3 regions of the Cytobacillus sp. Bva_UNVM-123 genome follow, and region 2 is predicted to be linked to each of the others. Evidence: a T-box and tRNA genes for the amino acid it is inferred to sense, from the RefSeq annotation. Region 2 holds a T-box; the other regions hold tRNA genes.
The links. The T-box of region 2 lies ahead of ileS (isoleucine--tRNA ligase). A T-box ahead of a tRNA ligase gene usually reads a tRNA of that ligase, here a tRNA-Ile.
Positions count from the first base shown of each region.

Region 1: it has a tRNA-Ile gene. The T-box ahead of ileS (isoleucine--tRNA ligase) is inferred to sense a tRNA for this amino acid. The anticodon was not compared.
Region 3: it has a tRNA-Ile gene. The T-box ahead of ileS (isoleucine--tRNA ligase) is inferred to sense a tRNA for this amino acid. The anticodon was not compared.

Region 1 is NZ_CM177772.1:32,654-35,933, forward strand. Features, by position in the region: rRNA gene KDN24_RS00155 (16S ribosomal RNA) at 1-868, shown strand, start outside; tRNA gene KDN24_RS00160 (tRNA-Ile) at 1,251-1,324, shown strand; tRNA gene KDN24_RS00165 (tRNA-Ala) at 1,339-1,414, shown strand; rRNA gene KDN24_RS00170 (23S ribosomal RNA) at 1,711-3,280, shown strand, end outside.
Region 2 is NZ_CM177772.1:2,025,166-2,028,445, reverse strand. Features, by position in the region: gene ileS (isoleucine--tRNA ligase) at 1-1,797, opposite strand, end outside; T-box leader at 1,890-2,127, opposite strand; gene KDN24_RS09990 (DivIVA domain-containing protein) at 2,172-2,687, opposite strand; gene KDN24_RS09985 (YlmH family RNA-binding protein) at 2,825-3,280, opposite strand, start outside.
Region 3 is NZ_CM177772.1:10,760-14,039, reverse strand. Features, by position in the region: rRNA gene KDN24_RS00060 (23S ribosomal RNA) at 1-1,239, opposite strand, end outside; tRNA gene KDN24_RS00055 (tRNA-Ala) at 1,535-1,610, opposite strand; tRNA gene KDN24_RS00050 (tRNA-Ile) at 1,625-1,698, opposite strand; rRNA gene KDN24_RS00045 (16S ribosomal RNA) at 1,913-3,280, opposite strand, start outside.

The DNA of each region.
Region 1 (3,280 bases), 2.0 Mb from region 2:
TTCCACGTGTAGCGGTGAAATGCGTAGAGATGTGGAGGAACACCAGTGGCGAAGGCGACTTTCTGGTCTGTAACTGACACTGAGGCGCGAAAGCGTGGGGAGCGAACAGGATTAGATACCCTGGTAGTCCACGCCGTAAACGATGAGTGCTAAGTGTTAGGGGGTTTCCGCCCCTTAGTGCTGCAGCAAACGCATTAAGCACTCCGCCTGGGGAGTACGGCCGCAAGGCTGAAACTCAAAGGAATTGACGGGGGCCCGCACAAGCGGTGGAGCATGTGGTTTAATTCGAAGCAACGCGAAGAACCTTACCAGGTCTTGACATCCTCTGTCAACCCTAGAGATAGGGCTTTCCCCTTCGGGGGACAGAGTGACAGGTGGTGCATGGTTGTCGTCAGCTCGTGTCGTGAGATGTTGGGTTAAGTCCCGCAACGAGCGCAACCCTTGATCTTAGTTGCCAGCATTCAGTTGGGCACTCTAAGGTGACTGCCGGTGACAAACCGGAGGAAGGTGGGGATGACGTCAAATCATCATGCCCCTTATGACCTGGGCTACACACGTGCTACAATGGATGGAACAAAGGGCTGCGAGACCGCGAGGTTAAGCCAATCCCATAAAACCATTCTCAGTTCGGATTGCAGGCTGCAACTCGCCTGCATGAAGCCGGAATCGCTAGTAATCGCGGATCAGCATGCCGCGGTGAATACGTTCCCGGGCCTTGTACACACCGCCCGTCACACCACGAGAGTTTGTAACACCCGAAGTCGGTGGGGTAACCTTTTGGAGCCAGCCGCCTAAGGTGGGACAGATGATTGGGGTGAAGTCGTAACAAGGTAGCCGTATCGGAAGGTGCGGCTGGATCACCTCCTTTCTAAGGAAAATGAAAGGCTGAGGCGACTGTTCATCGACGTATAGACTGGACTGCTTCTGACGAGATAAAGGAAACACGTTAAGCGATAGCGAGACGATGTTGACTTATCGTAGGAAGAAGAAGGAAGTCTACTAGTCGATAGGAGCCGAAGCTAGACAATATGAAGTGGAAACTTCATAAAAAGACGTCATTTGTTCGTTCAGTTTTGAGAGAGTAAGCCTCTCTTTGACATTTTAAAATAAAATCTTGAGGGTAATGAGAAGCAAGTAGGTCAAGGAAGCGACCGAATGAGCACCGGAGCGTACGTAATTGGTACGTGAGGAGCGCAGAGAGGGAGCTGACGCAGAGATATGCCGCTTATCATTAGCCGGAAGTTTTATATGGGCCTATAGCTCAGCTGGTTAGAGCGCACGCCTGATAAGCGTGAGGTCGATGGTTCGAGTCCATTTAGGCCCACTTTTCTCTATAATGGGGCCTTAGCTCAGCTGGGAGAGCGCCTGCCTTGCACGCAGGAGGTCAGCGGTTCGATCCCGCTAGGCTCCACCATAACGAATTTATTTCGTTATTTTTTTGACTCTTTTTGTTCCTTGAAAACTAGATAATGAAGAAGAAAAACCGAGTAATCGCCATTTTAGTATTTCTCTCTATTATTTAATAGAGTAAAAACCATCACGAGCGTAATTGCTAGTTAAAACTAGTCTATTTACAAACCGTGAGGGTAATGAGAAGCAAGCAGATCGAGGAATCGAGTGAGGAAACACCGGAACGTACGTAGTTTGTACGTGAGGATGTTGACGAGTGAAGATGACGAAGAGATGCGCAGCTTATCATTGACCGAACAAGGTTAAGTTAGAAAGGGCGCACGGTGAATGCCTAGGCACTAGGAGCCGATGAAGGACGGGACTAACACCGATATGCTTCGGGGAGCTGTAAGTAAGCTTTGATCCGGAGATTTCCGAATGGGGAAACCCGCTGTTCGTAATGGAACAGTATCTTTACCTGAATACATAGGGTAGAGAAGGCAGACCCGGGGAACTGAAACATCTAAGTACCCGGAGGAAGAGAAAGCAAACGCGATTCCCTGAGTAGCGGCGAGCGAAACGGGATTAGCCCAAACCAAGAGGCTTGCCTCTTGGGGTTGTAGGACACTCTACACGGAGTTACAAAGGAATGAGGTAAATGAACAGGTCTGGAAAGGCCGGCCAGAGAAGGTAAAAGCCCTGTAGTTGAAACTTCGTTCCCTCCAGAGTGGATCCTGAGTACGGCGGGACACGTGAAATCCCGTCGGAAGCAGGGAGGACCATCTCCCAAGGCTAAATACTCCCTAGTGACCGATAGTGAACCAGTACCGTGAGGGAAAGGTGAAAAGCACCCCGGAAGGGGAGTGAAATAGTTCCTGAAACCGTGTGCCTACAAGTAGTCAGAGCCCATTAACGGGTGATGGCGTGCCTTTTGTAGAATGAACCGGCGAGTTACGATTACATGCGAGGTTAAGTTGAGAAGACGGAGCCGCAGCGAAAGCGAGTCTGAATAGGGCGAATGTAGTATGTGGTCGTAGACCCGAAACCAGGTGACCTACCCATGTCCAGGTTGAAGTCCAGGTAACACTGGATGGAGGACCGAACCCACGCACGTTGAAAAGTGCGGGGATGAGGTGTGGGTAGCGGAGAAATTCCAATCGAACTTGGAGATAGCTGGTTCTCTCCGAAATAGCTTTAGGGCTAGCCTCATGTAGTAAGAGTCTTGGAGGTAGAGCACTGTTTGGACTAGGGGCCCCCATCGGGTTACCGAATTCAGACAAACTCCGAATGCCAAAGACTTATCCATGGGAGTCAGACTGCGAGTGATAAGATCCGTAGTCAAGAGGGAAACAGCCCAGACCACCAGTTAAGGTCCCAAAGTATACGTTAAGTGGAAAAGGATGTGGAGTTGCTTAGACAACCAGGATGTTGGCTTAGAAGCAGCCACCATTTAAAGAGTGCGTAATAGCTCACTGGTCGAGTGACTCTGCGCCGAAAATGTACCGGGGCTAAACGTATCACCGAAACTGTGGATGGACACCGTATGGTGTCCGTGGTAGGAGAGCGTTCTAAGGGCGTTGAAGCTAGACCGTAAGGACTAGTGGAGCGCTTAGAAGTGAGAATGCCGGTATGAGTAGCGAAAGATGGGTGAGAATCCCATCCACCGAATGCCTAAGGTTTCCTGAGGAAGGCTCGTCCGCTCAGGGTTAGTCGGGACCTAAGCCGAGGCTGAAAAGCGTAGGCGATGGACAACAGGTTGATATTCCTGTACCACCAAATTACCGTTTGAGCAATGGGGGGACGCAGGAGGATAGGGTAAGCGCGCTGCTGGAATAGCGCGTCCAAGCAGTTAGGCTGATAATGAGGCAAATCCCATTATCGTGAAGGCTGA
Region 2 (3,280 bases):
TCCAATTGATTTACTCATCTTTCTGCCTTCTCCGTCTAAAGCAAAACCATGACTTAACACACCTTTATAAGGCGCTTTACCCGTAACAGCAACAGCCGTTGAAAGAGATGAATTAAACCAGCCTCTATATTGGTCAGAGCCCTCTAAATACAGATCAGCAGGTCTCTGTAAATCTTCACGTTCTAGCAATACTGCTTGATGAGATGAGCCTGAATCAAACCAAACATCCATAATGTCAGTTTCTTTCGTAAATTTCCCATTTGGACTTCCTGGATGTGTAAAGCCTTCAGGAAGCAAATCTTTTGCTTCTTTTTCAAACCAAATATTTGAACCAAATTCCCTAAATAGATTTGAAACATGATTAATTGTTTCATCTGTAATAATCTCTTCTCCATTTTCCGTATAGAAGACAGGAATCGGAACACCCCATGCGCGTTGACGAGAAATGCACCAGTCACCACGATCACGTACCATATTAAATAATCTTGTCTCTCCCCAAGCTGGGATCCATTTTGTTTCTTTTACTGCTTCTAATAGTTCATTACGGAAATCTTTAATAGAAGCAAACCATTGTGCAGTCGCTCTATAAATCACTGGCTTTTTCGTTCTCCAATCATGTGGATAAGAATGAGTGATGAACGCAATCTTTAACAATGCTCCTGCTTCTTCAAGTTTTTCTGTGATCGGTTTGTTAGCTGCGTCATAGAACAAACCTTCAAATCCTGGCGCTTCATTCGTCATATGTCCACGATCATCTACTGGACATAAAACGTCAAGGCCATATTTATTTCCAACGTAAAAGTCATCTTCCCCATGTCCAGGGGCAGTATGAACACAGCCAGTTCCAGCATCAATCGTAACATGTTCACCTAGGACAACAAGTGATTCTCGATCATATAAAGGATGTTTTGCTTTAATATATTCTAATTCGCTGCCTTTTACTGTTTTTACAACTTGGACATCTTCCCAGCCAATCTCTTTCGTAACTGCTGCTAATAAATCTTCCGCAACCACATAGTTTTGTCCATTTGCTTTAACAACCACATATGTTAACTCAGGATGAACAGCAATTCCTAAGTTAGCAGGAATTGTCCACGGTGTAGTTGTCCAAATAATAATTTGATCATGAGTCTCTAGAACACCTTTTCCATCCATTACGTTAAATCCAACGTAAATGGATGGAGAACGCTTATCTTTATATTCTATTTCAGCTTCAGCTAAGGCAGATTCTGAAGAAGGAGACCAATATACAGGTTTCTTGCCTTTATAAATATAGCCTTTTTTCGCCATTTCACCAAATACTTTAATTTGCTGTGCCTCATACTCTGGTTTCAGTGTAATATATGGATTTTCCCAATCCCCTCTTACACCTAGACGCTTAAACTGAGTGCGTTGACTATCAATTTGTTCATAAGCATATTCTTCACAAAGCTTTCGGAACTCAGCAACGGTCATTTCTTTCCGATCTACACCTTTATTCGTCAAAGCCTGTTCAATCGGGAGACCGTGAGTGTCCCAGCCAGGGACATAAGGTGCATTAAATCCACTCATTGATTTATAGCGAACAATAAAGTCTTTTAAAATTTTATTTAATGCGTGCCCCATATGAATATCACCGTTTGCATATGGAGGACCATCGTGTAATACAAACATTGGACGGCCTTTCGTACGCTCTTGGACTTTTTTGTAAATATTCATTTCTTCCCATTTTTCCTGAATATCAGGCTCGCGCTTCGGTAAATTACCTCGCATTGGGAACTCCGTATTTGGCATTAGTAAAGTATCTTTGTAATCCATTTCATATTCCTCCCGATGGTTCAATAGCTCCATAATTACCATTTTCTAAAACATTAAAACTTATAATGAAAATAAAAAAACCTCCCATCCCTAAAAGGGACGAGAAGGTATATCTCCCGTGGTACCACCCTTGTAGATAGAAATGCCATTTCTATCCGCTCAAGCATTCGTAACGTGAATGATTCGCCTTCTTCTAATTATCCAGTCGGATGTTCAAAAAGGAACTCAAGGGTGATTTTCCAATTTTCTGCTTATTTCGAGCTCCCACCTTCCCCGATTCGCTAATGATAAGCTTCATGAAAATTGTACTATCCCTATCTTCGTAAAGATATAATACTTATTGTTTGAATTATATGCAAAAAAGCTAGCATTCGTCAAGCTAATGAATCTTCTTCCTGTGCGGACTTTAATTCAGTTGCATCAAGCTCATAATCGAGTAAGTGCTCCCAATCATCACTGCTTAACAAATCTAATTGTGCTTCAATAAGCATTTTGAAACGAGTTCTAAATACTTTTGATTGCTTTTTCAATTCTTCGATTTCTAAAGCTATTTTCCTTGCTTTAGATAATGATTCATTAACAATTCGATCAGCATTCTTCTCAGCTTCTTTAATAATCAACTTCGCTTCCTTTTGAGCATTTCGCTTCACTTCTTCAGCTGCCTCTTGAGCAACGATAATTGACTTATTTAAAGTTTCCTCAATATTAGTAAAATGGCCGATTCGCTCATTTTGATCGTTTAACTTTTCTTCTAAATCTTTTTTTTCACGGATTACTATTTCGTAATCTTTAATTACTTGATCAAGAAACTCATTTACTTCGTCCTCGTCATAACCGCGGAACCCTTTACTAAATTCTTTATTATGAATGTCTAGCGGTGTTAATGGCATCGTAGCCACCTCCCAAAGTCTGTTTGCTTATTTATGTAAGAATTAGAATCTATTAATTGAAAATAGATTCATTTTTGCATAAGTGCATATTTAAAAATATTTATTCGACAGCATCCCGTAAATTCCTGCAATAAAAATTATTTTTGCAATCCTGCCGTTATTCTCCATTTGTCTTTTTTTGTTTTCCCTTCTACTGCCATAATTTTGGCCCTTCCAAAACCCCTCACAGAGATGATATCACTTTCTTCACATTCAAAGGCTACATTGTCAATCATTGTCCAATTGACCTTCACGATTCCTTGTAGAATAAATACTTGCGATTTTTGCCTTGAAACATTATAAATAGCAGAAATAATGGTATCCAAACGAAGGGATGAAGCGGTTAATGATATTTCTTGCCATTTTTCACCGGTGAGAATTGCCTGATCCAATGGCAGCTTTCTTAAATTAACGGTTGCCTTGCCAATTGATTGTAGCTGCAATACGATATACTCTTCCACCTCTTTTGATACGAAAAATTGCACCCGATTATCGTGTAAAAGGATGTCACCAAACTTCCCTCGTTTTAATCCTAATGACATTAAACTTCCTAG
Region 3 (3,280 bases), 2.0 Mb from region 2:
CCTACCACGGACACCATACGGTGTCCATCCACAGTTTCGGTGATACGTTTAGCCCCGGTACATTTTCGGCGCAGAGTCACTCGACCAGTGAGCTATTACGCACTCTTTAAATGGTGGCTGCTTCTAAGCCAACATCCTGGTTGTCTAAGCAACTCCACATCCTTTTCCACTTAACGTATACTTTGGGACCTTAACTGGTGGTCTGGGCTGTTTCCCTCTTGACTACGGATCTTATCACTCGCAGTCTGACTCCCATGGATAAGTCTTTGGCATTCGGAGTTTGTCTGAATTCGGTAACCCGATGGGGGCCCCTAGTCCAAACAGTGCTCTACCTCCAAGACTCTTACTACATGAGGCTAGCCCTAAAGCTATTTCGGAGAGAACCAGCTATCTCCAAGTTCGATTGGAATTTCTCCGCTACCCACACCTCATCCCCGCACTTTTCAACGTGCGTGGGTTCGGTCCTCCATCCAGTGTTACCTGGACTTCAACCTGGACATGGGTAGGTCACCTGGTTTCGGGTCTACGACCACATACTACATTCGCCCTATTCAGACTCGCTTTCGCTGCGGCTCCGTCTTCTCAACTTAACCTCGCATGTAATCGTAACTCGCCGGTTCATTCTACAAAAGGCACGCCATCACCCGTTAATGGGCTCTGACTACTTGTAGGCACACGGTTTCAGGAACTATTTCACTCCCCTTCCGGGGTGCTTTTCACCTTTCCCTCACGGTACTGGTTCACTATCGGTCACTAGGGAGTATTTAGCCTTGGGAGATGGTCCTCCCTGCTTCCGACGGGATTTCACGTGTCCCGCCGTACTCAGGATCCACTCTGGAGGGAACGAAGTTTCAACTACAGGGCTTTTACCTTCTCTGGCCGGCCTTTCCAGACCTGTTCATTTACCTCATTCCTTTGTAACTCCGTGTAGAGTGTCCTACAACCCCAAGAGGCAAGCCTCTTGGTTTGGGCTAATCCCGTTTCGCTCGCCGCTACTCAGGGAATCGCGTTTGCTTTCTCTTCCTCCGGGTACTTAGATGTTTCAGTTCCCCGGGTCTGCCTTCTCTACCCTATGTATTCAGGTAAAGATACTGTTCCATTACGAACAGCGGGTTCCCCCATTCGGAAATCTCCGGATCAAAGCTTACTTACAGCTCCCCGAAGCATATCGGTGTTAGTCCCGTCCTTCATCGGCTCCTAGTGCCTAGGCATTCACCGTGCGCCCTTTCTAACTTAACCTTGTTCGGTCAATGATAAGCTGCGCATCTCTTCGTCATCTTCACTCGTCAACATCCTCACGTACAAACTACGTACGTTCCGGTGTTTCCTCACTCGATTCCTCGATCTGCTTGCTTCTCATTGCCCTCACGGTTTGTAAATAGACTAGTTTTAACTAGCAATTACGCTCGTGATGGTTATTACTCTATTCATAATAGAGAGAAATACTAAAATGGCGATTACTCGGTTTTTCTTCTTCATTATCTAGTTTTCAAAGAACAAAAAGAGTCAAAAAAATAACGAAATAAATTCGTTATGGTGGAGCCTAGCGGGATCGAACCGCTGACCTCCTGCGTGCAAGGCAGGCGCTCTCCCAGCTGAGCTAAGGCCCCATTATAGAGAAAAGTGGGCCTAAATGGACTCGAACCATCGACCTCACGCTTATCAGGCGTGCGCTCTAACCAGCTGAGCTATAGGCCCATATAAAACTTCCGGCTAATGATAAGCGGCGTATCTCTGCGCTCCTCACGTACCAATTACGTACGCTCCGGTGCTCATTCGGTCGCTTCCTTGACCTACTTGCTTCTCATTACCCTCAAGATTTTATTTTAAAATGTCAAAGAGAGGTTTACTCTCTCAAAACTGAACGAACAAATGACGTCTTTTTATGAAGTTTCCACTTCATTTCCCTTAGAAAGGAGGTGATCCAGCCGCACCTTCCGATACGGCTACCTTGTTACGACTTCACCCCAATCATCTGTCCCACCTTAGGCGGCTGGCTCCAAAAGGTTACCCCACCGACTTCGGGTGTTACAAACTCTCGTGGTGTGACGGGCGGTGTGTACAAGGCCCGGGAACGTATTCACCGCGGCATGCTGATCCGCGATTACTAGCGATTCCGGCTTCATGCAGGCGAGTTGCAGCCTGCAATCCGAACTGAGAATGGTTTTATGGGATTGGCTTAACCTCGCGGTCTCGCAGCCCTTTGTTCCATCCATTGTAGCACGTGTGTAGCCCAGGTCATAAGGGGCATGATGATTTGACGTCATCCCCACCTTCCTCCGGTTTGTCACCGGCAGTCACCTTAGAGTGCCCAACTGAATGCTGGCAACTAAGATCAAGGGTTGCGCTCGTTGCGGGACTTAACCCAACATCTCACGACACGAGCTGACGACAACCATGCACCACCTGTCACTCTGTCCCCCGAAGGGGAAAGCCCTATCTCTAGGGTTGACAGAGGATGTCAAGACCTGGTAAGGTTCTTCGCGTTGCTTCGAATTAAACCACATGCTCCACCGCTTGTGCGGGCCCCCGTCAATTCCTTTGAGTTTCAGCCTTGCGGCCGTACTCCCCAGGCGGAGTGCTTAATGCGTTTGCTGCAGCACTAAGGGGCGGAAACCCCCTAACACTTAGCACTCATCGTTTACGGCGTGGACTACCAGGGTATCTAATCCTGTTCGCTCCCCACGCTTTCGCGCCTCAGTGTCAGTTACAGACCAGAAAGTCGCCTTCGCCACTGGTGTTCCTCCACATCTCTACGCATTTCACCGCTACACGTGGAATTCCACTTTCCTCTTCTGCACTCAAGTTCCCCAGTTTCCAATGACCCTCCCCGGTTGAGCCGGGGGCTTTCACATCAGACTTAAGGAACCACCTGCGCGCGCTTTACGCCCAATAATTCCGGACAACGCTTGCCACCTACGTATTACCGCGGCTGCTGGCACGTAGTTAGCCGTGGCTTTCTGGTTAGGTACCGTCAAGGTACCGGCAGTTACTCCGATACTTGTTCTTCCCTAACAACAGAGTTTTACGATCCGAAAACCTTCATCACTCACGCGGCGTTGCTCCGTCAGACTTTCGTCCATTGCGGAAGATTCCCTACTGCTGCCTCCCGTAGGAGTCTGGGCCGTGTCTCAGTCCCAGTGTGGCCGATCACCCTCTCAGGTCGGCTACGCATCGTTGCCTTGGTGAGCCGTTACCTCACCAACTAGCTAATGCGCCGCGGGCCCATCTGTAAGTGATAGCTAAAGCCATCTTTCAGCTTTTCCTCATGTGAGGAAAA